3 regions of the Nesterenkonia lacusekhoensis genome follow, and region 3 is predicted to be linked to each of the others. Evidence: riboswitches for the same ligand, from Rfam matches in the RefSeq annotation. Region 3 holds a riboswitch; each other region holds the start of a gene.

Region 1 (9,270 bases), 1.7 Mb from region 3:
CCGACTGCGGGATCCCGGCCGAGGAGCTGGAGCCCTGGACCGTGCCGCGGGAGCAGGAGTCGCGGGCCACCGCCCAGGTGCGCCAGATGGCCTATCTCTTCGACAGCCGCACGCCGAACGTGAACGCCGAGGATCTGCCGGATCTGATGCGCTGGCAGGACGAGGGCAAGAACCTGCCGCCGGCCCTCGACGCCGACCCCTCCCACCCGTTCTACGGGCAGAGCTTCGTCTTCACGGGCAACCTCGCCGTCTCCCGCTCAGAGGCCAAGCGGCTGGTGGCCCAGCACGGGGGAGCGATGTCCTCGAAGGTCAACGGCGCCACCACAGTGCTGGTCATCGGCGACGGCTTCGCCCTGACCGATCTGGAGGCTCCCGCCGGGCAGGTCGACCCGGCCGCCGAGCGGGCGCTGGGCAGCAATAAGGCCCGGGAGGCGCTGCGCCGCATCGAGGCCGGCCAGCCCATCCGTCTGATGTCAGAGCCTGAGTTCCGCGTGGCACTGGCCGAGTCCTGGCCCGTGGGAGCCGTGGCCGAGGACGGCAGCATGATCCCCGCCGATCAGCTCAGGCCGGCCGAGTGACCCGCTCCCACTCCTGAGCCAGAGCGGCCACCGCCTCAGCGGCAGGGCCCTGCGACTGAGGCTCACCGCTGACGCAGGCCTGCAGCTGAGCGCGCAGCACCTGGGCGATCTCCTCCGGAGCCTCCACCCGGGTGAGGATCTCCTCCAGCTCGTCAGCCGGGTCCTCCAGCTCACCCGAGGCGCTGCGGTGGACCAGCATCACCAGCTGTTCGGCTGCCTCGATGAGCGCCGGGGCTCCCTGGGTCAGCGAGACGGCCTGGGAGACCCAGCTGCGCCGCATCTGCTCCTCGATATAGGGGACCAGGCCCAGCGGCACCACGCGCAGCAGCGCTGCGGCATCGTCGCTCTCCGGCTGGGCAGGGGCGCTGGGGTAGGCCATCTCTCCGTCGGCCAGACCGGCCAGGCTCACCGCGCCGGTGCCTTCGGCCACGCGCAGCTGACGGTTCCTGATGGCCTTCGGCAGGGCGGCGTCGGCGTCGCGGGCCGGCGGTTCCGGCGCACCGGGCGGGAACTGACCGGTGATCAGGCGGTACCAGCGCAGAGAGGCCAGCCACATGCAGGCCAGAGGGTCGGCGCCCACCCCCTGGCGGGACCAGTCCAGCAGCTCCAGCAGTCCGTCGCTCAGACAGTACTGGTGCAGCACCTCTGCATGGACGGCGGCCTCGGGGTCCTCCTGCGGAAGTGCCGCCAGCAGAACAGGGGAGAAGCGGTCGATGAGTCGGGCGTCATTCACCTGGCCAGCCTATAAGCTCCGGCCCGATCAGCGCCGCCCTCACCAGACCAGCGACCAGGTCCCGGCGGCCATGGCCGCGGCTGTGGCGGCAGCGGCCAGAACGGCACCGCCCAGGACCACCAGCAGGTCCGCCGCGGTGAACTGTGCCGGCCGGGCCCAGCTGCGCGGACCGCCGTCGAAGCCGCGGGACTCCATGGTCACCGCCAGCCGGGTGGCGGTGCGGATGGCCTGGACCAGCAGCCCGAAGATCTGTGAGAGCGTGCTGGCCAGCCGGGAGCCGAAGCCGCGCCCCCTGCCCAGACCCCGGGCCCGCCGCGCATGACCCAATGTGGTCCACTGGGCGGCCAGCATCCCCATCAGCCGCATGGCCGCCAGGGCGCCGAGCACGAACCGCGCCGGCAGCTTCAGCTGCTGGGCCAGGGAGTCGGCCAGGTCGGTGGGATCGGTGGTGGACAGGATGATCACACTGGGCAGCACCATGGCGAAGCCGCGCAGCCCCAGAGCCAGGCCCAGCATCACCGAGCCGGTGCTCACTGTGGTGAAGCCGAAGTCCACCAGCACGCGTCCCGATTCCTCCCCGGCGATGGCGGTGCCCCAGACCGCCAGCAGCGCCCCGACGGCGAAGGGCCAGATCCGCCGCATCAGCGCCAGCGGACGGATCCCCGCCAGAGGCAGCAGGGCGAAGCAGCCCAGGACCACCACCGCCGCGGAGACCAGGTCGATGGAGGCCACCAGGGCCAGGGTGATCAGCACCAGGACGATCAGTTTGCCCAGCGGGCCGCGCCGGCCCAGCCAGGAGGTGGAGCGGACGGCGCCGAAGCCCGGCAGCTCAGGGGAGGAGGCCTCAGGGGTCTCATCCGAGGGCTGACCCGGCGAGGCGGCGGCGCGGCTGTGCTCCGTCACCTCCAGGCGCCTGGCCTGCAGTGCGGTCAGCAGATCCTCGTCATGGGTCACTGCGATGACCGCCCCGCCGGCGTCGAGATGATCGCGCAGCAGGGTCACCAGATCGGCGAAGGCGGCGGCATCCTGACCCGTGGTCGGCTCATCCAGCAGCAGAAGCTCAGCCCCGGAGGCCAGGGCGGTGCCCACGGAGAGCCGCCGCTTCTCGCCGCCGGAGAGGGTGAAGGGGTTGGCCTCGGCCACATGGTTCAGCCGCAGCTGATGGAGCAGGTCCTGCCGGTGCTCCAGCTCCTCAGCCACTGTGGCGCGGAGGAACTGATGCTCGGGCTCCTGGAAGACCATCCCCGAATGTCTGATGAGCTCCTGGGAGGTCATGGCCTCCGGATCCGGCTCCAGGCGGCCGCCATGACGCGGGATCAGCCCGGCCAGTGTCAGCAGCAGCGTGGACTTCCCGACGCCGTTGGGCCCGGTGATGGCCACCGCCTCACCGCCTCGGATGCTCAGCTCCACTCCGCTGAGCACCGGGGCAGGTGGCTGGCGGCTTCGCCAGGTGGTGGTGGGCGGATGCCGATGGACGGCGAGTTCCTCGGCCCGGAGCAGAGTCTCGCCGGTGGGAGAGAGCCCAGTATGAGAAGGCGGAGACCAGTCGGGCAGCACGGCGAGGAAACGATCTGGGCTGTGTGGGTCTGGGGACCTCTGATCGGCGCTGCCGAGCCCCGCTCCGCTGCCGGCCTGTCCGGCGTCGAGGCTGATGACACGGTCCATCGCGGCCGCCCAGCGGTGGGTGCGGTGCTCCACCACCAGCAGAGTGGCCCCGGTGGCCTCAGCTGCGGAGAGTACGGCGTCGCGGACCTGGAGGGCGCCGTCTGGGTCCAGGTTGGCGGTGGGCTCGTCCAGCAGGAGCAGCCCCGGGCGCATCGCCAGGATCCCGGCCAGTGCCAGGCGCTGCTTCTGCCCGCCCGAGAGCTGGGCGGTGGGATGTTCCAGCGGCAGGTGCTCCAACCCCACGGCCTGCAGCGCCTCGCGGACCCGGTCCGGGATCTCCTCGCGGGGCACCGCCAGGTTCTCCGGGGCGAAGGCCACGTCATCGCCCACTCGGGAGAGCACCACGGCCGCCTCGGGATCCTGCTGCATCAGACCGGCCCGGCCGCGGACTTCGGCGGGCTCTGCCCCGTCGATCAGCAGCCGTCCCGAGGTGCTCGCCCCCTCGGCGGGGAGCACTCCGGCCAAGCCGTGCAGCAGCGTGGACTTCCCAGAGCCGGAGGCCCCGGTGATCAGCACCTTCTCCCCGGGACGGATGTCCAGGCTGAGCTCCTCCACCGCGGGGGAGCTGCGGTCCGGATGCTGCCAGGTCCAGGACTCGGCGCGCACTGCGGCACCGGGCGGGGCCTCCGCGCTCGCAGTCTCCGTGCACGCCGTCTCCGGCGAGCTCCATCCAGCCGGTGAGGCTGTCGGCTCCGCCTCCTGTCGGAGATCTTCCGTCTCCCTCACAGCCCGGCCCCTCACAGGACGGGTTCGCGGTGGGCACCGCGGGAGGACAGCGGGCTGAGCACACCGGTTCGGGCCAGGCTGCGGGTTCCCACCCAGGGGAGCAGACCCGCGATCACCGCCCCGGAGAGCGCGAAGCAGCTGATGTGGATGATCGTCTCCAGCGGCGCGTAGGCATAGGAGTGGAGCACGAAGTGATAGTTGATGCCGCCCAGCAGTCCCGCCGCAGCTCCGCCCAGCAGGGCAGGGGGCAGGCTGAACCGGCGGTAGAGCAGCGCCAGGAAGATCAGCTCCGCACCCAGGCCCTGGAAGAATCCGGCCACCAGCACGGTCAGACCGGCCTGGGCGCCCAGCAGCGCGGAGATCGCGGCGGCCACCAGCTCGCAGTACAGGGCGGCTCCGGGCTTGCGGATGACCAGGGCGCCGAGCACTGCGGGGAAGAGCCACATGCCGTGGACCAGGGTCTCCACCGGCGGATAGACAGCGAAGAGGTTGCCCACCAGGTGATAGCTGAGGTTCCAGCCCCAGAAGATCACGCCGGAGGCCACGGCGAGCGTGGAGGCGACGAGGATATCGGCCACGCTCCAGCGCATGGTGCGGCGGGTGCGGGCAGGTGATGGATGCGCTGAGGGCGCAGAGATAGGCATATGCGACTCCCTTCGCAGGTTCTAACCTGGGCAGGTTCTAGGGTCTGGGCCGTGAGCCCACTCTCAGCGCCTGGCCGCATGCCTGCGGCGGACGCTCCCCTGTCGGACAAGGATGTTCAGTTGTGCCGTTCACAGTAGCACCGGCCAGGTCAGCGGTCCATGTCCCCGCCGAGCGATAGCGTGGTCCCATGCGATGGCTCCACACCTCTGACTGGCACCTCGGCCGCGGCTTCCACGGGTATTCGCTGCAGAGCGCCCAGCAGGAGATGCTGGAGACGGTCTGCGCCACCGTCGCTGAGGAGACCGTGGATGTCCTGCTGATCGCCGGTGACGTCTATGACCGCGCGCTGCCTCCGGAATGGGCGGTCCGTGAGCTCGAGTCCTGCCTGGAGGAGCTGGTGGCCGGCGGCACCCGGGTCATCATCACCTCGGGCAACCATGACTCGGCCCAGCGCCTGGGCTTCGGCCGCGGCCTCATGGGGGCCGCCGGAGTTCATCTGCGCACCTCACTGGAGGATGCCTTCACCCCGGTGGAGATCCCCGACGCCGGTCAGGAGGCTTCGTCGCAGGAGACTCCGGGACAGGCGCCCGAGTCGGCGCCGCTGACGCTGGTCTACGGTGTGCCGTATCTGGAGCCGGCCCTGATCCGTGAGCAGCTCGGCCTGGACCGTGCTGATCACACCTCGGTGATGACCGAGGTGGTCCGCCGCATCTGGGAGGACGTGGGCGCTCGCCGTGAGCATCTGGGGCAGCGGCGCACGGTGCGCGTGGTGCTTATGGCTCATCTCTTCGCCGCCCGCGGTGTGGGGTCGGATTCTGAACGGACCATCGGGGTGGATGCTCCTGCCGGGGAACAGATGGATCATCAGGAGCACACTGCCGGTGGGCTGGCTGTGGTGCCGCTGGAGCTCTTCGACGGCTTCGACTACGTGGCCCTGGGACATCTGCATGGCCGGCAGAAGCTCTCCCAGACCGTGCGCTACAGCGGCTCTCCGCTGCGCTTCTCCTTCTCCGAGACCCGCCAGGCCAAAGGGGCCTGGCTGTGGGACTCGCAGGACTGGGAGCAGATCCGCGCCGTGGACTGGTCCATCGGCAGGCCGTTGGCTCAGCTGAAGGGCTCCATCGAAGAGATCCTGGAGCCGGAGACTGTGCAGCAGCACCAGGAGGCCTATCTGCAGGTGACGCTGACCGATCCGGTCCGTCCCGAGCGGGCCTATCAGCGGGTGCGGGAGGCGTATCCGCAGCTGTGCTCCTTCACGCACAGCGGGACCGAGCAGCAGACTCTGCGCACTTACTCCTCCGCCGTGGAGGAGGCGGTCTCCGAGGCTGAGATCATCACCGGCTTCCTCGAACACGTCCGGGGCCGCGGTCCTGCTGAGCAGGAGCAGCAGCTGCTGGAGGAGGCGCTGCAGGCGGTCCGGCTTCAGAGCGGAGCTGAGGCCCGATGAAGCTGCACCTGCTGACCCTGCAGGCCTTCGGCCCGTTCCCGGGCACTGAGATCATCGACTTCGACGCACTGAGCGAGGACGGGCTCTTTCTGCTCAACGGCCGGACCGGATCCGGCAAAACCTTCATCCTCGACGCTGTGACCTTCGCCCTCTACGGTCAGGTGGCCGGCGAACGCAGCGTCACGCGGCTGCGCAGCGACCACGCCGCGCCCGGGGCAGTGCCTCAGGTCAGCCTGGAGTTCACCCTCAGCGGCAGACGCTACCGGGTCACTCGCAGCCCGCAGCACATGCGGCCCAAGCAGCGCGGCACCGGCTTCATCCAGGAGAACCAGAAGGCCCATCTGGAGGTCCAGGAAGCCGGAACATGGAGCGCCGCCGCCAATGGTTCTCAGGCAGTGGGCAAGGAGCTGGGCGAGATCCTTCCTCTGGATCGTCACCAGTTCACCAAGGTCATCCTGCTGCCGCAGGGGGACTTCGCCGAATTCCTCCATTCCAGCAGCAGCGAGAAGCAGCAGCTGTTGGAGCGCCTGTTCGACACCAGCACCTTTCAGCAGCTGGAGCAGCACCTGCGGGAACAGGCCAAAGAGGCCAAGGGCCAGGTGGAGGAGGCCAACCGGGAGATCGAGGCCCTCCGCTCATCTGTGCTGGATGGTGCCCAGCAGCTCACCGGGGTCGACTTCTCTCAGGAGCAGCCGCCTGAGCGGGAACCCGACGGGGAGCAGGAGCCGGAGCCCCAGTCGAAGCAGGAACCGGAGACTGAGGACGCTTCGCTGGAGCACCGCATCCTCACTGAGGCGCAGTCCCAGCGCAGCGGCCTGGACGCAGCGCGGAGCGCGGCCGAGACGCAGCGGCGCCGTGCTCAGGACCACGCAGAGGAGCTCAGCGCGCGTGCCCGTCAGCTCGCCCGATGGGAGGAGCACCAGCGGCAGGTGCACGAGCATCACCAGCAGAGCGCCGAAGTTGCCCAGCTGCGCGATTCCCTGGAGCGGCACCGCGCAGCAGAAGCCTTGGACGAATGGTTCCGCACCGCCGAGCGGGCGAGCACGCAGGCCACCGAGCATCGCAGCCAGGCCCTGCGGAAGGCCCAGACGCTCCAACAGCTGATCGAGTCCCAACAGGACATCGCCCAGTATGCGGTGCTCACCGGGCAGGACGGCACCGGACAGGACAGTGCTGGATCGGACGGTGCCCGATGGGACGGCGCTGGACTGGCCGGCGCCGGACCAGATGATGCTGGACACGGTGATGCTCAGATCAGTGCGCAGCAGCTGCAGGCCGCTCGGCGGGAGCTCACTGAGCTGCAGGGCCGGCTGCGAGCTCAGGATGCTCAGGCGTTGGAGACCCACCAGGAGCAGCTGGACCGGCGGTCCCGGCAGCTGAACGAGCAGATCCAGGCGCACCAGCAGACCCTCAGCGCGGCAGAGGCTGCGCAGCAGGAGCTGGCTCAACGGATCACAGCCCAGGAGAACCAGCTCCGCGATCCTGAGGAGCTCGAGGCCCAGCGCGATGCCGCCCGCACGGAGCAGGACCGTCTGGCCGCTCAGACGGAATCTCGTCGTGTGCTCGACTCCGCACGGCAGCAGCAGGCCGAGGCCGAGCAGCGTCTGAAGGAGACGACCGCCCGAGCCGAGACCGCATCGGCCGCCCATGAGGCAGCCTTGGACGAGCACCTGCGCGGGATCGCCGCGGAACTCTCCGGGAACCTGACAGAGGGTCAGCCCTGCCTGGTCTGCGGGTCCACAGAACACCCCCGCCCTGCCGCCGCAGATGGGCAGACGGTGACGCGTGCTCAGGTGCGGGAGGCCCTCAGCGCGGCCGAGACGGCGGCCGAAGCCCGCACTGCCGCCGCTGCCGCCCTCGAGGAGAAGACCACACGCGTCCGTACCCTGACCCAAGAGCTGGGGGATGCTGTCCAACAGACCCTGGAGGAGCTGCTGGAGGCGCTGGAGGCCTCCCGGCAGAGAACCGCTCAGACCGAGCAGGAGCGGCAGGCCCAGCGTGAGCTGCAGGTCCAGCTCGCAGCCTCCCGCACCGAACTCAGCGACGCCGAACAGCGACAGACCACAGCCCAGGCCGCCCTCACCGTGGCTCAGTCAGACCATGAACGGGTGACCGAGGACGCCGCGCGCGCTGAATCCACCCTCATGGAGCTGCGCGGACAGCATGAGAGCGTCCAGGCCCGCAGCACGGCGCTGGATCGCCTGCAGAGTGCGGTGGAGGAGACGGAGGAGGCGCTGCAGCTCTTCCGCCAAAGCGCTCAGCAGGCCCAGACCACTGCCCAGGAGGCTCAGGAGAAGCTGGAGGCCTCAGCGTTCTCTGACCGAGAGGCTGTGCGTGCGGCGCTGCTGGAGGAGCAGATCGTGCGGGAGCGCCGGTCCCGGGTGGAGGTCTGGGACCGTGCCGAGGTGCGGCTTCAGGAGGAGGCGAAGGTGGATGATGTCTCGGCGGGCCGGCGTCGTTCTGAGGCAGGGGAGGAGGCCCCGGAGCCAGAGGCTCTCCAGGAGGCTCTCTCCGTCGCCGAGGCCGCAGCTGAGCAGCACCAGGAGTCTGTCCGAGCGCTGGACCGTTTCGACGACCGGCTGGACCACCTCCGCCAGAGCCTGCATCGGCTCCAGGAAGGTCAGCGGCGGCGCGAGGAGCAGCTGGCCGAGCAGGTCCGCCGCAGCGAGCTGGCCGACACGCTCAACGGGCGGGGCCCCGACAACCGCCTGGGCATGACGCTGACCACCTTTGTGCTGGCCGCTCGGCTGGAACGGGTGGCCGAGGCCGCGACCCGTCACCTGCAGATCATGTCTGAGGGCCGGTACCGGCTGCTCCACGACGACTCCAAGCGCGGCGGGGGACTTCAAGGCCTGGAGCTGAAGGTCACCGACCAGCACAGCGACGAGGAGCGGCCCACCTCCTCGCTCTCCGGCGGTGAGACCTTCATGGCCTCCTTGGCGATGGCCCTGGGGCTGGCCGAAGTGGTCCAGTCCGACGCTGGAGGCATCGGACTGGAGAGCCTCTTCATCGACGAAGGGTTCGGCTCCTTGGATGAGGAGACCCTGGAGCATGTCATGGGGGCTCTGACGCGCCTGCAGGGAGAAGGTCGGCGCGTAGGCGTGGTCAGTCACGTCACAGAGATGCACCAAGCCATCCCGGTGCAGCTGCGCGTCATCAAGAGCCCCTCCGGCTCCCGGACCCAGATGCACCTCAGCGGCCCGAGCACCGGAGGCTCAGCATGACCACCGGCGGCACGGGCTCCCCGGCCAGAGCTGGCTCAGACAGGACTGTGCCGGCCAGGACTGTGCCGGCCAGCATCGGCCTGAGCAGAGCCGGCCTGGGTAGGGCCGTGCTGGAGATCGCCGCACGTATGCCGGCCGCGCTGCTTCCGGTGGCGCTGACCGCTGCGATCGGCCTGAGCACGCGCTCGCCCTTCACCACCGGAGTGGTGATGGCCGCCGCGGTCGCTGCGCTGGGCCTCTCGGGCTCACTGG
Region 2 (9,270 bases), 520 kb from region 3:
CGCCCTGCATTCGACGGGTGAAGATCTCCATGACCTCCCGAACCTTGTCCTCGTCGACGATCATCAGTGTGACCTCGAGGTTCAATGAGAACGAACGCATATCCATGTTGGAGGACCCCAGGACCACGACGTCGTCGTCGACCACCATGAACTTCGCGTGCATGACCTCCGGGGCCGGGTACCGGAAGAGCCGCACGCCGGATTCCAGCAGCGCCTCATAGTAGGACTGCTGCGCGTGCTGGACGGTGAACTGATCGGCCTTCTCCGAGACCATCACCTGGACCTCCACTCCACGGCGGGCGGCAGTGGTCACCGCATAGAGCAGCGAGTCGTCCGGCACCAGGTAGGGGGTGCAGATGATGATCCGCTCCGTGGCCTGGTAGATCAGGTCATTGAACAGGCGCAGGTTGTTCTCATCCGGGAAGCCGGGCCCTGAGGGGACCACTTGGACCAGTGAGCCGCCTGCCGAGGCCTCATCCGCCTCGATGTCCACCAGCAGCTTCTCACCCAGATCCTCACCGGTCTCGGCGGACCAGTCGGAGGCGAAGACGATGTCCAGACCGGTGACCGTGGGGCCGGTGACCACCAGGTTCAGCTCCACCCAGCGCCGGCCGATCCGCCGGGCTCGGCGGCGCTGGTAGTGCGGCTCGATCAGATTGGTGGAGCCGGTCAGCGCACTCTTGCCGTCGATCACCACGATCTTGCGGTGATTGCGCAGATCGAGCCGGGAGAACCGGCGTCTGAACGGACGGATGGGCAGCACGCGATACCACTCGAAGCCATCCCCCAGCTCCCGGGTGGCCCGGCTCAGCCGCCGCCGGAGCCTCTGATAGCCGCGGACGCGGAAGGTCCCCAGGTGGTCATAGAGCAGACGGACCTTGACCCCGCGGGCCGCGGCACGCTCCAACGCGTCCAGCACCGGACCCACGTAGTCGTCGTCGTTGCCGATGATGTAGAAGAGCATATGGACGTACTCTTCAGCGGCGTCGATCTCCTCCACCAGCCAGTCGAAGGGCTCCCGATATTCGGTCATCAGGCGGATCTGGTTTCCCTCCTGGATGGGGAAGGCACCCAGGTTGCGATTCAGGGCGGCGGTGTCCCCGAGCTGCTCGTCATGACCGCGCAGCTGATCCGCCAGGTCCAGATGACGGGTGGCCTCCAGCAGAGACTCGTTGATCCGACGCTGCCGCTCCTGGCGGCGCCGCGAGAGCTTATGGCTGCCCAGCATGAAGAACAGCGGCAGGGCCACCACCGGGATGAAGAAGATCGCCAGCAGCCAGGCCATGGCCGTGTTGGGACGCCGGTTCTCCGGGATCACACCGATGACCAGCACGCGCACGCCCACCTCGAAGACCAGGATGAGCAGGATGATCCACTGGGGCAGAGACTCCAGCCCCAGTCCGCTCAATGGCCACAGCACAACGCACACCTCCTGTTTTGGCCCTGCTCATCTTACGTGCTCGCGCGGACACAGAGCCGCCTCAGGCCCGGCATGGCCTAAGCTGGTGATATGGCCGAGCATTTCCGTGAGGACTCCGTCGCCGCTGTCGCCGTGCGGATCGACGTCGAGCATCCGCAGGGCATGATCTTCGATCCCCACCAGCCCCAGCTGCGCGTGGACGACCTCGGGGCCGTCCGTGGTGACGGGATCTTCGAGACGATGAACGCTGTGGAGGGCGAGGTCCGGAAGTTCCAGGCACACGTGGACCGGCTGGCCCGCTCCGCCGAACTGACCGGCATCGGGATCCCGCCGGCGGAGTCCTGGCGGGCCGCAGTGGAGCTGGGCATCGAAGAGTACCGCACCCGCGGCGTGCTGCCTGAGGAGCTCTCCATCCGGCTGGTGGCCACCCGCGGTGTGGACGGCGAGCCGGCCTCTGACGACCCGGCCTTCGCCGGCACCTACTGGACCCTGCTGACCCCCATCTCGCCGGAGATGCGTGCCGGCCGGGGCAGGCCCATCGCTGTGACCCTGCTGGACCGCGGCTACGACGCTCGTGCCGCCGAACGCGCCCCCTGGCTGCTGCTGGGCGCGAAGACGCTGAGCTACGCGGTGAACATGGCCGCACTGCGCCACGCCAAGGCGACCGGGTTCGACGACGTCGTCTTCACCTCCTCCGACGGCAAGGTCCTAGAGGGCCCCACCTCCACCGTCCTGCTGGTGCACCGCGGCACCGAGGGCGAGCCGCCGCGGCTGACCACTCCGGAGCTGGAAACCGGCATCCTGCCCGGAACCACCCAGGGGGCTATCTTCGCCGCCGCGGCCGAGGCCGGCTGGCAGCTGGGCTACGGCCCGCTCACTCCGGAGGACCTCTACGACGCCGACCACGTGTGGCTGTGCTCCTCGCTGCGCTATGCGACACCCGTGGCACGGATCGAAGACCGCGAGCTCGAGGTCGACCAGGAGCTCACCGAACAGCTGACCGCATTCCTGAAGCAGGACCTGCCGGTCAACCACCCGCTGAACTGAGCGAGGATCGGAGGACGGCAGGCCCTCCTCAGCCCCAGGTCAGCGGGAGTACGCTGAGCGTATGCGTATCGCCGCCGCACAGATCGTCACAGGCCCGGACGTCCGGGAGAACCTCCGCCAGGTCGAGAAGTGGACCGAGCTCGCAGCCCGTCAGGGCGCGCGGGTGGTGGTCTTCCCCGAGGCCACCCAGCGAGCGTTCGGACATCCGCTGACCCCCATCGCCGAGCCGATCCACGGCCCCTGGGCCTCCGCGGTCAAGGAGATCGCCGAGATCAACGGCGTCATCGTGGTCGCAGGCATGTTCACCCCTGGGACCCCCAGCGCCGAAGGGCGCGACCGGGTGACCAACACGCTCATCGCCGTCGGGCACGGAGTGCACGCCTCCTACGACAAGGTCCACCTCTACGACGCCTTCGGCTTCAAGGAGTCCAAGACGGTCCAGCCCGGAGACGAACTGGTCCGGTTCGAGGTGGACGGAGTCACGCTGGGGCTGGCCACCTGCTACGACATCCGCTTTCCCGACCTCTTCACCGCCCACGCCCGCGCCGGCACCGCCGCCACGCTGGTTCCCGCCTCGTGGGGCGCCGGACCGGGCAAAGTGGAACAGTGGGAGCTGCTGGCCCGGGCCCGGGCGCTGGACTCCACACAGTACATCGTGGCCTGCGGGCAGGGTCTGCCCAGCGCCGCCGGAGTGGAAGCTCCGGAGCAGGCGCCCACCGGCGTCGGGCACTCTCTGATGGTCTCACCCACCGGCAGGGTCCTGGCCCAGGCCGGCGAGGCGCCGCAGCTGCTGACCGTGGACGTGGACCTCGAGACGGTGGAGCACACCCAGCGGCTCATCCCGGTGCTGGCCAACGCCCGCGATCTCTGAGGGCCCTTGGGCAGACTCTGCTCAATCCTGCGTCCATTGGCACGTCTGAGTCGTCAGAACGGCTCCGACCCCACTCATCTGTGCCGATGGCCGGGCCTTAGCACGGAGCGAGGGCTGGCCCGTTAGCGACACCTATGAAGATAACTGTCGCTGAGGAAGCCGCTAGCGACAGTTTGAGCCCCTCACCCCTCATCGTCTCGGTGCCCGGGGGTGTGATCAGATACGCGCGTAATTCCTGCCGAATCGGCTTCAGTTCCGCGCGTATCTGATCACACCACGTACGCAGGCCAGGTTGACGGCGCCTCTCCCCTCATCCATTGGCACAGATGGGTCGGCAGAGCGGCGCGGACCCGGCTCAAAGATGCCGATCGACGGGACGTGGACGGCCCCAGCGATTGAGAGTTCTGCGCCACTCATGGTGGGATAGGGCTGTGACACGGGGTGCCCCGTCCGGCGAGGACCGGGGCTGAGATGACACCCGTCGAACCTGATCCAGTTAGCACTGGCGAAGGGAATGTCCGGCCCAGCCGCACCCGCGAGGCTTCTGCCCGCGGATCAGCGCATCGCCGCACGGGCTGCCTTCGCCTCTGAACAGAGAGGCATGAGCGCATGACCGCTTCAACACCCACTCCCGACGCCGGCCCCGCAGCCGGCATCCCCTCCCCCGGGTCCGCACCGGCCCTGTCCGAGCAGATCGTCCTGGTCACCGGAGGGGCGCGCGGGCTCGGCGCCGCCATCTGCCGGGCATTCCTCGCCCAGGGAGCCCGCGTGGTGATCAACTACCGCTCCTCCGCCGAGGCCGCTCAGGCACTGGCCGACGAACACGCCGGCCGTGCCCTGGCCCTCCCCGCTGACGTCCGCGACCGCAGCGCCGTGGAGTCCCTGATCAGCACCGCCGCCGAGCACTTCGGCGCCCCGATCACCACCGTGGTGAACAACGCCCTGGTGGACTTCGTCTTCAACGGCGACGCCCGCTCCCACGCCGAGGAGATCACCTACGAGGAGCTCTCCGGGCAGTTCGAAGGCTCGGTGAAGGGAGCGCTGAACGTCATCCAGGCGGCCCTGCCGTCGATGGTCGACGCCGGCATCGGGCGGGTGATCAGCATCGGCACCAACCTGTTCCAGCACCCGGTGGTGCCTTACCACGACTACACCGCGGCGAAGGCCGCCCTGCTCTCACTGACCAGGACCTTCGCCGATGACCTGGGACCTTCCGGGATCACCGTCAACATGGTCTCCGGCGGCCTGCTACAGACCACCGACGCCTCCGCGGCCACACCGGAGGAGGTCTTCGAGGGCATCGCCGCGGGCACACCGCTGCGCAGCGTCACCACGCCCGAGCAGCTGGCCGATGCCGTGCTGTTCTTCGCCTCGCCGTGGGCGCGCGGAGTCACCGGGCAGAACCTGATCGTCGACGGCGGCCTGGTCAAGGGATGAGCACGAGCGCCGCTGCGGGCCGACGGCAGGCCCACTTCAACCTGTTCATCCACGGGGTCGGACATCACTCGGCCGCTTGGCGAGCCGCCGACTCCCACGCCGAACGGCTCAGGTCGGTCGAGTACTACCAGGAGCTGGCCCAGATCGCCGAGCGCGGGAAGCTCGACGCCGTCTTCTTCGCGGACGGGCATTCCACCTCCATCACGGCGGTGGAGGATGGTCCGCTCTGGCACCTGGAGCCGCTGACCCTGCTGTCCTCCTTGGCCGGGGCCACCGAACGGATCGGACTGGTCAGCACGGTCTCGGCGACCTTCTTCACGCCCTTCCACGCCGCACGCATGCTGGCCAGCCTGGACCACATCTCCGGCGGACGGATCGGCTGGAACGTGGTCACCTCCATGTTCGACGCCGAGGCGCAGAACCATGGCATGGCGCAGATGCCCGAGCACGCCGTGCGCTATGCCCGGGCGGAGGAGTTCGTCGATGTGGTGCTGGGGCTCTGGCAGTCCTGGCCGGCGTCGTCGATCCTCATCGAGCGGGAGCACCGCGCCGACGACGCCGGTGCCCCCGGACGCTATGTGGACGGCTCGCAGCTGAGCGAGCTGAACCACGACGGCGAGCACTTCAGCGTGCGCGGGCCGCTCAACGTGCCCAGCCCGCCCCAGGGCCGCCCCGTGCTGTTCCAGGCCGGAGCCTCGGAGCAGGGACGGGACCTGGCAGCGCGCCGCGCGGAGGGCATCTATGCAGTGGCCTATGACCTGGCCGCCGGGCAACAGTACCGGGGCGATGTGCGGCGCCGGATCGCGGAGCTCGGGCGGAATCCGGACTCCGTGGCGATCATGCCCGGGCTGGTCACCTATGTGGGCTCCACGATGGAGGAGGCCCGGGCCAAGCAGCGCGCCCTGGACGAGCTGCTGCCGGTGGACAGCTCGCTGCGTCAGCTCAGTGTGTTCGTGGGCCAGGACGCCTCCGCATGGGAGCTGGACGCCCCGGTGCCGGAGCTGCCGCCGCTGGAGGAGTTCAGCGGGCCCAAGGGGCGCTACGCCACCATCCTGCGGATCGTGGAGACCGAACGGCCCACAGTTCGGCAGCTGCTGGGCCGACTGGCCGCCGGCGGGGGCCACTGCACCATGGTGGGCACGCCGGAGTCGATCGCCGATGAGATCGAGCGCTGGCTGGATGAGGGCGGCGCCGACGGGTTCAACCTGATGCCGCCCTCGCTGCCCTATGGGGTGGAGGACTTCGTGGAGCAGGTGATCCCCGAGCTGCAGCGCCGCGGCCGCTTCCGGGAGGACTACGAGGGGACCACCCTGCGGGAGCACCTGAGCTGACGTTCGTGCGGGGCGCTCCGCTAGGCTGGGCGTGGAAGGAACGGCGCTGATCAGAGCATGGAGGTATCACGATGGACAAGATCATGGACAAGCTGCTGACCACAGGCATCGCGTTCGGCGGAGGCTTCGTGGCCACCAAGGTCTTCGAGACCGTCTGGAAGCAGGTCACCGGAGACGAGGACACCCCGCACGGCGACGACGACGAGAACATCTCGCTGCAGAAGGCACTGGTCTTCTCCGTCACCTCAGCCGCGATCTCCGCAGGCGTGCAGGTGCTCTCCCAGCGCGGCGCCAAGTCCGCAGTGAGGAAGATCAAGGGCGATAAGGCCGAGGTCTGATCCTCAGCTGAGAGGCCGACTCGGGACCGGCTCTTCCAGGGCCCGACTCACGGTCCGAGCTGAGACCCCACAGGGTCGCTTCAGCGGTCGTCGACCTCGCGCCGTGGACCTGGTTCGCGACCGACCCGGTCCACGGCGGCGGCGAGCTCGTCCTCGGTCAGCAGGTCGGCGCGCATGTGTTTGGTCCGGTACCCAGCCCGGCCCACCACATGTGCGCTGACCGGCGCCGTGAGCAGCATGAGCCCCCAGGCCAGCAGGGTGATCGCCACCCAGGACCAGCTGCGCCAGGTGATCGCCGCAGCCAGCAGCAGCATCAACAGCCCCAACACCTGAGGCTTCGTGGCCGCGTGCATCCGCGAGTGCAGGTCCGGGAAGCGCACCAGCCCGATGCCGGCGGCCAGGGACATCAGCCCACCGACCACCAGGAACACCGCGGCGACGCCGTCGAGCACAGCATCCAGTTCCATCAGCGCTCTCCCTTCGGCTGTTCAGCAGATCCCTCGCCTGAGCAATCCTCACCGCCGGCGCTCTCGCCAGCATCCTCACCGGCAGCACCCTCGCCGGGGTTCTCTGAGTTCCCTGCTGAGTTCCCTGCTGCGTTCTCTGCGGGGTTCGCGGCGTCCCCACCAGAGGCCCCGCCAGCATCCCCGCCGCGCGCGGGGTCCTTCCCACGCTGGGGTGCGAAGCCGGACTTCGCCAGGGCCGTAAACCAGGACGTCGCCTCATCCTCAGACTCCTGGGCTGCCGTGATCACCGGTGAAGCGGCCACGTTCTGCGGCGTCTCCGGCTCAGGCTCCTCCATTCCGGCCGCCTGAGCGTCCCGCTCCGCGGCGCGCTCAGCATCGGCCGGCTTGCGCGCCACCACGTATCGAGCGATCGCCACAGCGCCCAGGAATCCGATCACCGAGGTGACCAGCACAAACAGGATGAAGTCCTGGTGGTCACTGCGCACCATCTCCACCAGCATCACCGAGGCGACGATGATCAGGATGACGTCCACACTGATCACACGGTCCAGCACAGAAGGCCCCCGGTACACCCGGTACACCGCGCAGAGCGCACCGATGGCCAACAGGACCTGGGTGATCCCGACCGCGATCTCAAGCATCGGCGGCCCCCTCTCCTACCCGGACCGCAGCATCGCGCTCGGTCTTGGACAGTCCGCTGATCCGCCCCAGACGGCGCTCGGCCCGCACCACGGCGAGGTCCGAGCGGTTGCCGCAGGTGCGGATCAGCAGCGCCTCCGTGCGCAGGGCGTCCTGGCGGATGTTCTCCGCCCCATGGTCGTCGGTGACCCCCAGGCAGTGCAGGTACAGCGTCGCCGTCGTACGGTCCACGTCCAGGACCAGCGAGCCAGGCACCAGGGCCAGAGAGTGGCCCACCAGAGTCACCAGGAGGTCGTCGTGAGAGCGCAGCTGCACCGAGATGATCCGGTTGTGCACGGTGGGGCCTCGGCGCACCGCGATCCAAGAGACCTGGAAGGAGGCCAGCACCATCTTGCCCAGGAACCGGACGGTGAAGATCAGGCCCCACAGCAGGTTGATCCGTCCCGTGCCACGCAGCGGCGGCAGGTAGAAGACCCGGACGATGACGGTCCCGTAGACCAGTCCGATGATCAGGGTGCCGAGGTCGAACTGCTGCCACAGCGCCATCCAGAGGAAGCCCAGGAAAGCGATCAGCGGCAGCTCGATCTTCAGCGGCGTCTTGGGTCGCTTCATCAGTCACCGCCTCCTTCCACCGGCTCGTCCTCATCGCCGGAGGTCGAATGCCGGGTGTCCTCGAGGTTCTCCGAGTCCTCCGGTTCCAGCCCGGTCTGCACCGGAGCGTGATCCTCGACGCCGGCGTCGCCGGTGTCCACATCCACCAGCAGGCCCTCGGTGAACTCGGTGAGCTCATCACGGACCCCGTCCACGCGCTCCTCACCCAGGACCGCGTCCAGGTAGGGGGCACGCTCGTACATGTCATAGGCGGCTGCCCGGGAGAACTGCATCAGAGGGCCGGCGAAGACGGTGAAGGCCAGAGACATCGCCACCAGGGCAGCCGTGGGGGCCACCATGTTCATCGGCAGCAGGCGCTTATTGGCGGCCCGAGCATGGGCCAGCGTCTTGGACAGCAGCAGCTTATCCGGGTCTTCGGCGTCCTCGCCCTTGCGCCAGAAGCCGCGCGCCCAGATCCGCGCCACGGCCATCAGCGTCAGCAGCGAGGTCACCACAGAGGCGATGACCAGGGTCCAGGTGATCCAGGTGTTCTCCGCGATGCCGCCCTGCATCATGCCCAGCTTGCCCACGAACCCGGAGAAGGGCGGGATCCCTGCCAGGTTCATCGCCGGAATGAAGAACAGGATCGCCAGCACCGGGGAGATCTTCGCCAGCCCGCCCAGCCGGTCCACGTTGGAGCTACCGGCACGGCGCTCGATCAGCCCGGTCACCAGGAACAGGGTGGTCTGGATGGTGATGTGATGGGCGACGTAATAGATGGTCGCGGACATGCCCACGATCGAGCTCAGCGCCAGGCCGAAGACCAGATAGCCGATGTGGCTGATCAGGGTGAAGGAGAGCATACGTTTGATGTCGGTCTGGGCCAGGGCGCCCAGGATTCCGACGATCATGGTCAGCGCCGCGATGATCATCAGCGCAGTGTTGATCCGCTCCCCCGGGAAGAGCAGGGTCTCGGTGCGGATCATCGCGTAGATGCCCACCTTGGTGAGCAGGCCCGCGAAGACCGCGGTGACCGGGGCCGGCGCCGTCGGGTAGGAGTCGGGCAGCCAGAAGGCCAGCGGGAAGACGGCGGCCTTGATCCCGAAGGCCACCAGCAGCATCACATGGA
Region 3 (9,270 bases):
ATGAACAATATGTCCCGCGGCCTGCAGCTCGGCCAGGAGGTCTACAACCTCATCATTGATGAGGTAGAAGCCATCGAGGAGCTCAACGTACACGTCCAAACGGCGCAGAGCGAATCAACCATCAACGAGTACGCGGAGGTCGAGGAGTCCACCTCGCTGGACGACGTACTGGAGGGTGAGATCCAGCCGATCATCGACGAGGAGGTCGGTGAGGGCGAGCCGCAGTTCGACGGCGAGGAAGAGATCACCGTGTTCATGCAGCGTTTCGAGGACCCTGAGCACCTGGAGGAGGTCGGTCCCGAGATCGCCGAGATCGTCTTCCGCGAGCTACAGGGCCGGGAGCTGGAGATCTCCACCGGTGAGTTTGATGATGAGTCCGGCGAAACCATCATGGAACCCCTCGACGTGGACTCTCTCGAGGTAGCGCTGCAGTCCAACGGTCCCGAGAAGTTCTTCATCACCTCCGACGGCACCATGACCGAGATGTACGGCGCCAACGAGGAGGGCACCGAGGACCTCGGCTGGGACTACTCAGGCGAGGGCGACGGCGACACCGATGACGAGGACTCCGAGGAGGACGACGACTTCTTCGAGAACTGATCCTCACCGCACACACGAGTAACCCCCGGAGATCAGATCTCCGGGGGTTTTCTCATTCGAGGAGGATTTGCCGCTCACCGGCCGAGACCTCGGCTCTGTGCAGTCTCACGGGAGCGATCCGCCTGCTTGGCGAACAGCTCACGGGAGGAGGGCTGACGCTCCTGCTCCTGGGACTGCTCCTCTCGCTCTGATGCCTCCCGGGAGTCACGCTCAGCCTGCTCGGTCTCGCGGGCGTCCATCTCGGCAGCCTCACGCTCTGCGATCTCCTGCTCACGCTGCTGCTCCTCGCGGGCCTCCTGGGCCAGCCGCTCCTGCTCTGCGGCCTCACGCTGAGCAGCTTCCTGCTCCTGATCCTGGAGCTGACGCTCCTGGTCGCGCTCTTGCTGGCGCTGCTGCTCGTTGAGCTGCTCCATCAGCCGGTGCTGCTCGGCCTGAGACTTCACGTTGCGAGAGAACTCCGCATCGCCCTGCTGCTGGCGCATCCGCTGCTGAAGCGGGGTTTCGGTCTGTGCCACTGTCGATCACCTATCCATGTATCGGCTGCTGATTGCTGGGCTCACCACCCCGGGTCACACCCGTGGCATGAGCAGTTATCTGGCCGCTAGGGCTCTTATCCCGTCACCGCCACCACAACTGAACGCGATCAGATCAGGAGGGCCTCCGGACCCAGATCGCCTCGGTGCTCGATGATCTTCCGGTTGATGCCACCAAAATTGGGATGCTCGGCTCTGCCGCAACGGTGGAAGCCACCGCGAAAATCATTGCCGAGCCTCACACAAGGTTTGGTGTGATCGTGCTGGACCCGGTGCTGGTGGCCACCAGCGGTGACACGCTCTCCGACGATGATGCCGCTCTGGACATGGTGAATCACCTGCCGAAACACTCGAGCACATGGCCCGGCAAGCCCATGCTCTTGCCCAGCACGGGCCACGAGCGGTCATAGTCAAAGGCGGACACTTGGACCATAACGATCCAGAAATCACCGACGTCGTGGTCATTGACGGTGCGGCGCACTCCTTGAAGGTTCCCCGCGTCACGACCCGCAATACCCACGGCACCGGGTGCACGCTGTCTTCAGCCATTGGTCAAGGGCAGACCGACTTGACCCGTGCCCTGGCCGCTGGAGCAGAATGGGAACTCTCCTACGCTCCGCAGACCGGACACGGACCTGTCCATCACATGGCCATGCGAGCCTAAGCGTCACAGTGTTGTTCACAGCGCTTGTTGCCAGAACTCTGCCTCGAGACGCGAGGCCGTGGCAAAGATCCGTGACAGCTCGGCAAAGCGTTGTTCAGACAACGGCCCCTCACCGGCAAGCGTGTCGAGGTTCTTGATTTCTTCTTCCGAGGCCTTAACGAACTGCGGGTCGATATATGTTTCGATCCATTGCCGATATGGGTGGTCTGGATTATCTTCCAATACGTGGGCGATTTCGGCGCCAATCTCGGCGTATCCAATCAGGCACGGAGACAGCGACACGTACAAATCAAGCAGGGTGCCAGTCACCGCGGTGTCAATCACATAGCGGGTGTATGCCACCGTGCCCAGATCCTCGGGCGTGGCGTTGAGCTCCTCTGGGCTAATACCCCATTCAGCGGTCATCGAGGTATGTAACCCGGTCTCCCAGACAATATTCTTGAGCCCGTCCATGGAGTGCTGAATACCTTCCAAGGTGGTCTGTTTGTACACGGCTAGACCGTAGGCTCGGGCAAAGTGAATCAAAAAGTGGTAGTCCTGAATCAAATAGCGCTGGAACGCTGCCAATTCCAGGGACTCATCAGCGAGTTTGCGGATAAATTCGTGGCGGGTATAGGACTGCCATACCTCAAGATTGGCCTCTTTAAGGTCGTGGAACAAGGTCATGCGTGAATTCCGTTCAGCGGGTATGTGTAGGTGTCATTAAAGAAAGCGAGTTCTAGCTCCACCGCCCGACGGAAGTAGTCGTGAGCAGTCTGGGCATCCTGGGCCCCAGAGCGGTCCGCCTCTTGTTCCAGAAACGTCGCAAAGTCCAGGAAATCGGCGTTATCGTGCAGGGTGATCCACTCGTGATAGATAAAGCTTTCGGGCCGGTTCTGCGGGGCTTTGGCCGCCCAGTCCCGGTAGAGACATTCGGTGACCATCAAGACCGCCACAACGGCACTGTAGTTTTGAGACGCGGCAGCCTCTCGCATCAGATCGCAGAATCCGGCTGCACTCGGGGTGTCCGGAGTAGCAGCGCGGAGCTCATCGCTCACACCCAAAGCCTCGAAGGCCCGCTGGAAGTAGGTGTCCTCGCTGTTAGCCATCTCCCCAGCGAAACTGGCGTAGCGCAACCGTGCTTCGAGGCGATCTGCGGTGGTAATAGCGGCACCAAGCAGTTGCAAGAAGGCTTCAAAAAAGCGGTAGTCTTGGTCCAGATACCCGGCCATGACCTCATCATCAACAGAGCCTTCAAAAAGCTCGGTCACAAACCGGTGGTTAATGGCTTGCTCCCAGGTCTCCCGGTTGGTCTCGAGAAGTTCTTGACTGAATCGTTGGCTCATAGTGTCCTCTCGTCCTTTCCGACGTTGTGTAGAAGCGACTAGAAGAGATCAGAACACGGTCGTGCGACAAGAATGAGGCCTGGCGTTCACCCACTCCACCGGAGCCGAAAGATGTGACCCATCAGAGCACTGACATCCCTTCGCGAATGCTAATTCGATCAGGTTCTCGGGTGTAATCTCAGCCCATTCTCGGGCACCCCGTGTCGTTGAACGACTGTATCGAAGGTGCTAGCCAACGTCTAGAGTGCCACGAGCTTAACAGAAACCCGCAGCGACATACTCCCGCAGTATGTCAGCCCTCCTCGGAGCACGAGACAATCTCGCACGTGTTCCTGGGTGCGATCACCGGGTGCGAGCAAAACCGTGGGATGGGGACGTCGGATCGCCAGTGGCATGTGCGTGGAAGGCCACCGTCTCCTGTGGGACAGACCGGTAGCGTCGACAATGGGGGCGCCCGCAGGGCGATGACCGTGCTATATATGGTCCGCACGGAACACGCAAGCCTTACCGAACGTGTTCTCCTCGAATCTGATCACCCGCAGGTCACCAAGCCTGTTGCGTATCTGATGCTCACGCTGGTGCCGTGACGATCCGGGTGTTTTGGTGACTGTCGATCTCGACTTATTCCATCCCCAAGACACCGTACCGATCGACGTACTCAACATGACGGAGTAGCACTAAACCGGCTCATCGTAATTGAGAGTGTAGAACTGGTCTGAAGCCACCGGACTCGAGCAGACATCTCGCGATGTAGTGCGTGAGGTTGCGGAACCCCAGCGCTGACCCGCGTAGATGTTCGAGCCTGCCATTGATCGCTTCAGTAGGCCCGTTCGACGTTCCCGGTCGGGTGAAGAACGCCAGGATATCAGCAGCTCGACGCTTCAGAGTCCGTCCTAACCGTTTGAGCTCGACCAGTCCTGTCGGCAGATTCGTCGTCAGATCGTCGATGACTGATTGTAAGAGCTTTGTGCCCTCGTTGCCGTCGTTGGTTCGGTAGGCGCTCACAATGTCTTGATAGACGGCCCAGGTGACTTCGACGGCGGTGAAGTTGGCGTCGGCGAAGAGGCTTACGATCCTCTCCTGCTGTTTGGCCGTGAGCAGATCAGCACCGGTGTGCAGAGTCCTGCGCGCCCGATACAACGGGTCTGTTGCTCGTCCGCGATGCCCGGTGGTCTCCTGCTGAATGCGGCGGCGTACCTCGTCGAGGGCATCACCGGCGAGTTTGACGACGTGGAACGGGTCCATGACTTCGACAGCCTCGGGCAGTTCCTCAACGGAGGCTGTTTTGAAGCCGGAGAATCCGTCCATCGCGACGACGTCGATGCCATCACGCCAGTCTTTCGGTCGGGCTTTCAACCATTGCTTGAACACCTGTTTCGACCGTCCGGGCACCATGTCGAGCAGGCGTGCCGGGCCTGCTTTCTGGCTGATGGGAGTGAGGTCGATGATGACGGTGACGTACTTGTCACCGTGCCTGGTGTGCCGCCAGACGTGTTCGTCGACACCAATGACGCTGACCCCGTCGAACCGGGTCGGGTCGTCGATCAGCAGTCGATGTCCCTGCGCGAGGATCGCGGAGTTCGCGGTGTGCCAGGACACGCCGAGTTTGCGGGCTCTTCGTAATTGAGGTCGAGGGAGTCGAGTCGGCAGAATGTCGTGAGGTCAGGAGATGAGAAAGTAGGCTTGGACACGTCGAGGTCTTTCGGATGGAGTGTGCGAGAACTTCCATCATCGGAAGACCTCGACGTCTATCCGGGCAGCGCCACGCCGTGTCCTGGAATCACTGATCCACACCCTCAATTACGAAGAGCCAGTTATCTCCAAACGGTCTGCGCTTGCCGGCCCTGATCCGGTGCTCGCCATGAACCAGTCGCTTGAGGCTCTCCACCTCGCGCTCCAGCTCCCTGATCCGATCCGCATCGGTCTTCGGCCTGGCTTGGATCTCCTCCTTCCCCGGGCCGATCCCGTGCTTCACGTACAGCCGGCGCTTCGTCTCGGCACTCATCGCCATGCTCATCACCTCTCCAGCCCACGAGACTCACGCTCGGAGCTCTTCTGCAGTGAGGACTCCTTGGCGACCAGCCTCTGGCGAGCCTGCTGATACGCCTCCCTGCTGCGCTCGGGGCTCTGCTCACGAGCCCGATCCTCGGCCGCACGCTGCTTGCCCAGCACGTCGGCACCGACCTTGTGCTCGGATGCCTTCGCACTGTCGTAGCTGGGGACGTAGCCGGCATCGCGTGGCCGCAGATCCGCCTGCAGGGCGTAGACCTGCTTACCTTCGGCCTCAGTGCGGTTGTCCCCGGCCAGCCGTTGCAGCTTCTGGTACTTCTCCGCTGAGAGCTTCGCCCGCACCGCCTTGCCGTCCTTAGCGATCAGATGCAGACCGCGCTGACCCTTCGCTACCGGATCGTCGTGGCGCAGCTGGTAGTCCACGTTCGCTGAGCCATCCTCGAGCTCAGTCGCCACAGCCAGCACCTCTCGGTCCCTGAGATCCCAGCCCTTGAGAGCGCGGAGACCCTCCTCCTGGCCGGGCTCCCGGGACATGGGAACTGTGGCCTGCTCCACCGGCTCCGGCGCCGTGCGCTCGGCGTCGCGCTCCTTGAGCTTGGACCACTTGCTGTCCCCGGCCTGAGGCCGCTCCGCCTCGACAGCATCCACGCGAGGCTCTTCAGCCTCAGCCTGCGGGACCTGCGGCGTCTCAACCTCGGGAGTCTCCGGCTCCTTCGGAGCCTTCGCCATCAGGCTGTCGAACCACTGCCGGCTCTCTCGGTCCCACTCGGCCTGCCGGGCACGGAACTCTTCGAGCTCCTTGGCCTCACGCTCGGCAGCCTCAGCAGCCGATTGGCGAAGCTCCTGCCGCTCGCGCTCTGCTCTCTGGGTCGGAGACTCCTCAATGGCAGGCTCGGCCGGCGTCTCCACCACAGGAGTCTCTGCCAGCGTCGGCGCCGGCTTACGCTCCTTGGCCCACTGCTGGAGCATCCGCTCAGCCTCACGCTGAGCCTCCTCGCCGATACGCTCCATGGCCCGCTGGTGCTCGGCGGCGGGCCAACTGACCGGCTTCGCCTGAGCCAGCTCACGGTTGCGCTCGAGGGCAGCCTCCACGTCTTCGACTCTGTAGCCCTCGCCCAGGCGTGATCCCTTGCGACGATGAGCGTTGGCCGGCTCCTGGATGACGCCGTCCTCGTCGGCCAGCATCATCCCGAAGCTCACGTCGTGAGAGCGCTTGGTGTACTTGGAGATCGTCACACCGCGTTCGCGCCCGACCTGATCCAGCCTCTGCCAGTCGGTCGCACGCTGGTCGGCGAGCGTCTCGCGCACGCGACCCTTCAGCTCAATCTCGCTGAACCTCTCCTTCGGGCCCGGGGCTCCGATGTCTGCCGCTGCATCTCGGGTCTGCTCATTCAGCTGATAACGCTCGAACTCTCGCTGCAGCCGGTCCTGCTGCTTCTGCCGCGGCGTCGGCGCATCATCGGTCCGCTCCAGCTTCACCTGCTTCTCCGCGGCCTCGATCCTCTTCCGCAGCTGGTTCGGGCTCAGATCCTTCTCAGCGTTGTCGACGACCTGCTGCCGAGCCTCGGCCATCCGCTCCTCAGCCTGCCGGGTGAGTTCGCGCATATCCTCACGCTGCTCGACGCCGAGCTCCTCCAGCACCTTGTCATGGGTGATCGAGAGCCTGGAGTGAGTCACAGCGTCCGAGCGCAGCGACCTTCCCGTCTCAGGATGCACGGCACCGATGATGATGTGGTTGTGGACGCAGCCGGTCCTGCCGTTGACCTCGGTGGCGATCAGCGCGGGACGGCCATCGCCGATCCTCTCCGCCAGAGCCCGGCCTCGCCGCTGAGCTTCCTCCCACGACGCCGGATCATCCGGATCCAGCTCGTCGAGACCGAAGCTCTGCACAATCGGATATGCCTGCACGTACTCCGACTCGTACATGATCTGGCCGCGGTCGTCCCGAGCCAGCACAGGCTCACCGTTCTCGTCGCGAACCTTCTTCCCCGCCTCGTCGAGCACGTGCATCGGCCGGACGCCATCTTTGCCGTGCGCAGCGCGGATCTCTCCGAGTCGCTTCTCGAACATGATGGGGTTCGACGGGGCATTGACCGCCGAGATTGCCACGGCGTCCTTGCCCGCGTAGTTAGCCGAGGCACCCGAGCGCCTCGTGGACTGTGCGGTGACGGTAGCCATCAGGCTGCCCGCTCAGACTCGACGAACTCGATCAGGAGCTCCTCCATGCGGAGGATGGCTTCCTTGGACTCCTTCACGTCTCGAGCAGCCTCAGCGACCTGCTGCTTGGTGACAGCATCGCCGAAGTTCAGCTTCTTCATGATCGTGTACAGCGATCCCTGCGAGTGGCTGGTGCGGTTGCGGCAGTCGGTCAGCGACTCCCACACCTCATCCGGTACAGCCACTGTGGCCGCCCCAGCCGTCGCCAGAGCTTCCGGCTGGCCGGCCATGACGCGCGCAGCCTTCTCGTTCTCCACGAGCAGGATGCGCACTGCTTCAGTCCAGTCGACATCGTCGAACGCCACGCCGCGAACATCAGCCAGGGCCTGACGCATCGCGGCGACAGCCTTCTCCTCATCGACACCAAGACGGAGGTTGCGATGCCGGCCATACTTCGTCGGCTTACGCCGCTGAGCCTGTGCCGCCATAGCAACCTCCTCCCTGCTTGTTCACATCGTGCGCATCGTCTAACTGGTCTCTACCAGTTTACTATGCCGCCACGCTGCTGAACAAGCAGATGTTTCGCCCAGATTCTCCGCCGCCTGGCACAGAATCTGGGCGAAACGAACCCGAGGACCAGTTCCACCCGTAGTACAAATAAGGCTCGCTTCGCTCGCCTCCCCGGCCTGCGGCCGGAGTACGGGTGCTGGTCCATCCGCCTGCGTCGGCCTTCGGCCTCCTCCGGCTCGGGGGATAAATCCCAGCTCCAGGCCCATGCAGCGCCTGCGCCCTTCGGGCTCCGGCGTGCAGTGGGCCTTCCGCTATGCGCGCTGCAGCAGTGCCGCATCGCTTGAGGCAATGGCGCCCGCTCCACGGGCTTGGCACCCTCCGAACCTCGCCTGTTCGGCGTCGTTTCGGCCGGCGAGGGCGCAGGATCACGACTTTGTCGAGATTCTGCATGGATCTTGTAGTAATCCTGTAGACGCCCGAAGCGCTGTTGCATCTCTGCACAGATGTTGTCGAGATCCTGCAGTATCTCTGCAGCCGCTCGGAGCCGTTGCACGGATCGTGCGCGGATCTTGTCGTAATTCTGCAGCGATCCTGTCGTCAGACTGTCGTGCTGCGATCCTGTCGAATCTCTGTCGTGATCTTGCATGGATCTTGCACAGATCCTGCTTCACCCCAGGCATGAAGAAACCCCGCCGGGATCTCCGCGATCCGCGACGGGGCTCTTCCCGACGAGCTTCGCCTCAGGCGGCGTGAGGCTTCGGGTGACGGCTGGCCTCGTAGACCTTGACCATCTCCTCGAACTTCTCGGCCAGCTGCTCGATCCGCTTGGACTCGTCGCGGTCGGTATTGACCATCACGATGTTGCCCTCCTCATCACGCAGCGGCTCCTTGGTCTCCTTGTCCCGACGCTCGACCTTCACCGGCTCGATGCTGAAGTACTCGTAGAGCATCTCGACGAACTCTGCGCGGGTGCGGCCGGCGTCCTTCACGGCCTTGTCGATGGCGGCGTCGTAAGCCTGCTTGGCCTCCTCCGCCTCCTTGAGCTGACGAGCGATCTCCTCTGCGCGTGCCTTGGGGTTGAACTTGGTGGTAGCCACAGCGTGGCCTCCAATCTCCTTCGATGTGGGTAATGGATGTGACTCCGATGTCGGAGTCCGGGTCTGGGGTCGCTCCTACGCCGGAGCGGGTTCGTGGTCGCGGTCGCGGCACACAGAGCACTTCGTGAACAGAAAGCCCCTGCCGCTCTCCACGTTGAAGTCGGTTACCTCCAGCGTGATGAACTTGCACTCTTCGCAGTTGCTCTCACGCCACTTCCGCCGCTCCTCGCAGTCGCCATCGCAACCGGTACTTCCGCAGGTGGGGCAGGGGCGGTGCATCATGTCCTCGACGTACCAGCACGTCCGACACCGGCCCTTCCCGTCGTTGAAGTCCTCGGGAATCTCGCGGCCGCACGAACGAACGCACTTGCTCT

What was found. Region 3 has a riboswitch for thiamine pyrophosphate ahead of JOF45_RS12645 (TenA family protein). Riboswitches for the same ligand answer to the same signal wherever they lie in the genome.
Region 1: linked by a shared signal. The riboswitch ahead of JOF45_RS04420 (ECF transporter S component) and the one ahead of JOF45_RS12645 (TenA family protein) in region 3 are both predicted to bind thiamine pyrophosphate.
Region 2: linked by a shared signal. The riboswitch ahead of JOF45_RS10035 (3-oxoacyl-ACP reductase) and the one ahead of JOF45_RS12645 (TenA family protein) in region 3 are both predicted to bind thiamine pyrophosphate.

What each region holds. Positions count from the first base shown of each region.
Region 1 covers NZ_JAGINX010000001.1:910,803-920,072, forward strand. Annotated here, with positions in the region: gene JOF45_RS04405 (3'-5' exonuclease) at 1-578, shown strand, start outside; gene JOF45_RS13245 (ADP-ribosylglycohydrolase family protein) at 562-1,311, opposite strand; gene JOF45_RS04415 (ATP-binding cassette domain-containing protein) at 1,351-3,702, opposite strand; gene JOF45_RS04420 (ECF transporter S component) at 3,714-4,346, opposite strand; TPP riboswitch at 4,337-4,457, opposite strand; gene JOF45_RS04425 (exonuclease SbcCD subunit D) at 4,535-5,794, shown strand; gene JOF45_RS04430 (AAA family ATPase) at 5,791-9,018, shown strand; gene JOF45_RS04435 (hypothetical protein) at 9,066-9,270, shown strand, end outside.
Region 2 covers NZ_JAGINX010000001.1:2,124,782-2,134,051, forward strand. Annotated here, with positions in the region: gene cls (cardiolipin synthase) at 1-1,420, opposite strand, end outside; gene JOF45_RS10025 (aminotransferase class IV) at 1,511-2,467, shown strand; gene JOF45_RS10030 (carbon-nitrogen hydrolase family protein) at 2,529-3,338, shown strand; TPP riboswitch at 3,766-3,870, shown strand; gene JOF45_RS10035 (3-oxoacyl-ACP reductase) at 3,948-4,775, shown strand; gene JOF45_RS10040 (LLM class flavin-dependent oxidoreductase) at 4,772-6,106, shown strand; gene JOF45_RS10045 (DUF4235 domain-containing protein) at 6,178-6,444, shown strand; gene mnhG (monovalent cation/H(+) antiporter subunit G) at 6,525-6,911, opposite strand; gene JOF45_RS10055 (monovalent cation/H+ antiporter complex subunit F) at 6,911-7,552, opposite strand; gene JOF45_RS10060 (Na+/H+ antiporter subunit E) at 7,545-8,162, opposite strand; gene JOF45_RS10065 (Na+/H+ antiporter subunit D) at 8,162-9,270, opposite strand, start outside.
Region 3 covers NZ_JAGINX010000001.1:2,648,202-2,657,471, forward strand. Annotated here, with positions in the region: gene JOF45_RS12620 (hypothetical protein) at 1-600, shown strand, start outside; gene JOF45_RS12625 (hypothetical protein) at 675-1,115, opposite strand; partial or broken gene thiD (bifunctional hydroxymethylpyrimidine kinase/phosphomethylpyrimidine kinase) at 1,280-1,797, shown strand; gene JOF45_RS12640 (TenA family protein) at 1,813-2,463, opposite strand; gene JOF45_RS12645 (TenA family protein) at 2,460-3,122, opposite strand; TPP riboswitch at 3,241-3,333, opposite strand; partial or broken gene JOF45_RS12650 (ISL3 family transposase) at 3,810-4,742, opposite strand; gene JOF45_RS12655 (hypothetical protein) at 4,903-5,139, opposite strand; gene JOF45_RS12660 (relaxase/mobilization nuclease domain-containing protein) at 5,139-7,310, opposite strand; gene JOF45_RS12665 (hypothetical protein) at 7,310-7,777, opposite strand; gene JOF45_RS12670 (hypothetical protein) at 8,540-8,896, opposite strand; gene JOF45_RS12675 (hypothetical protein) at 8,972-9,270, opposite strand, start outside.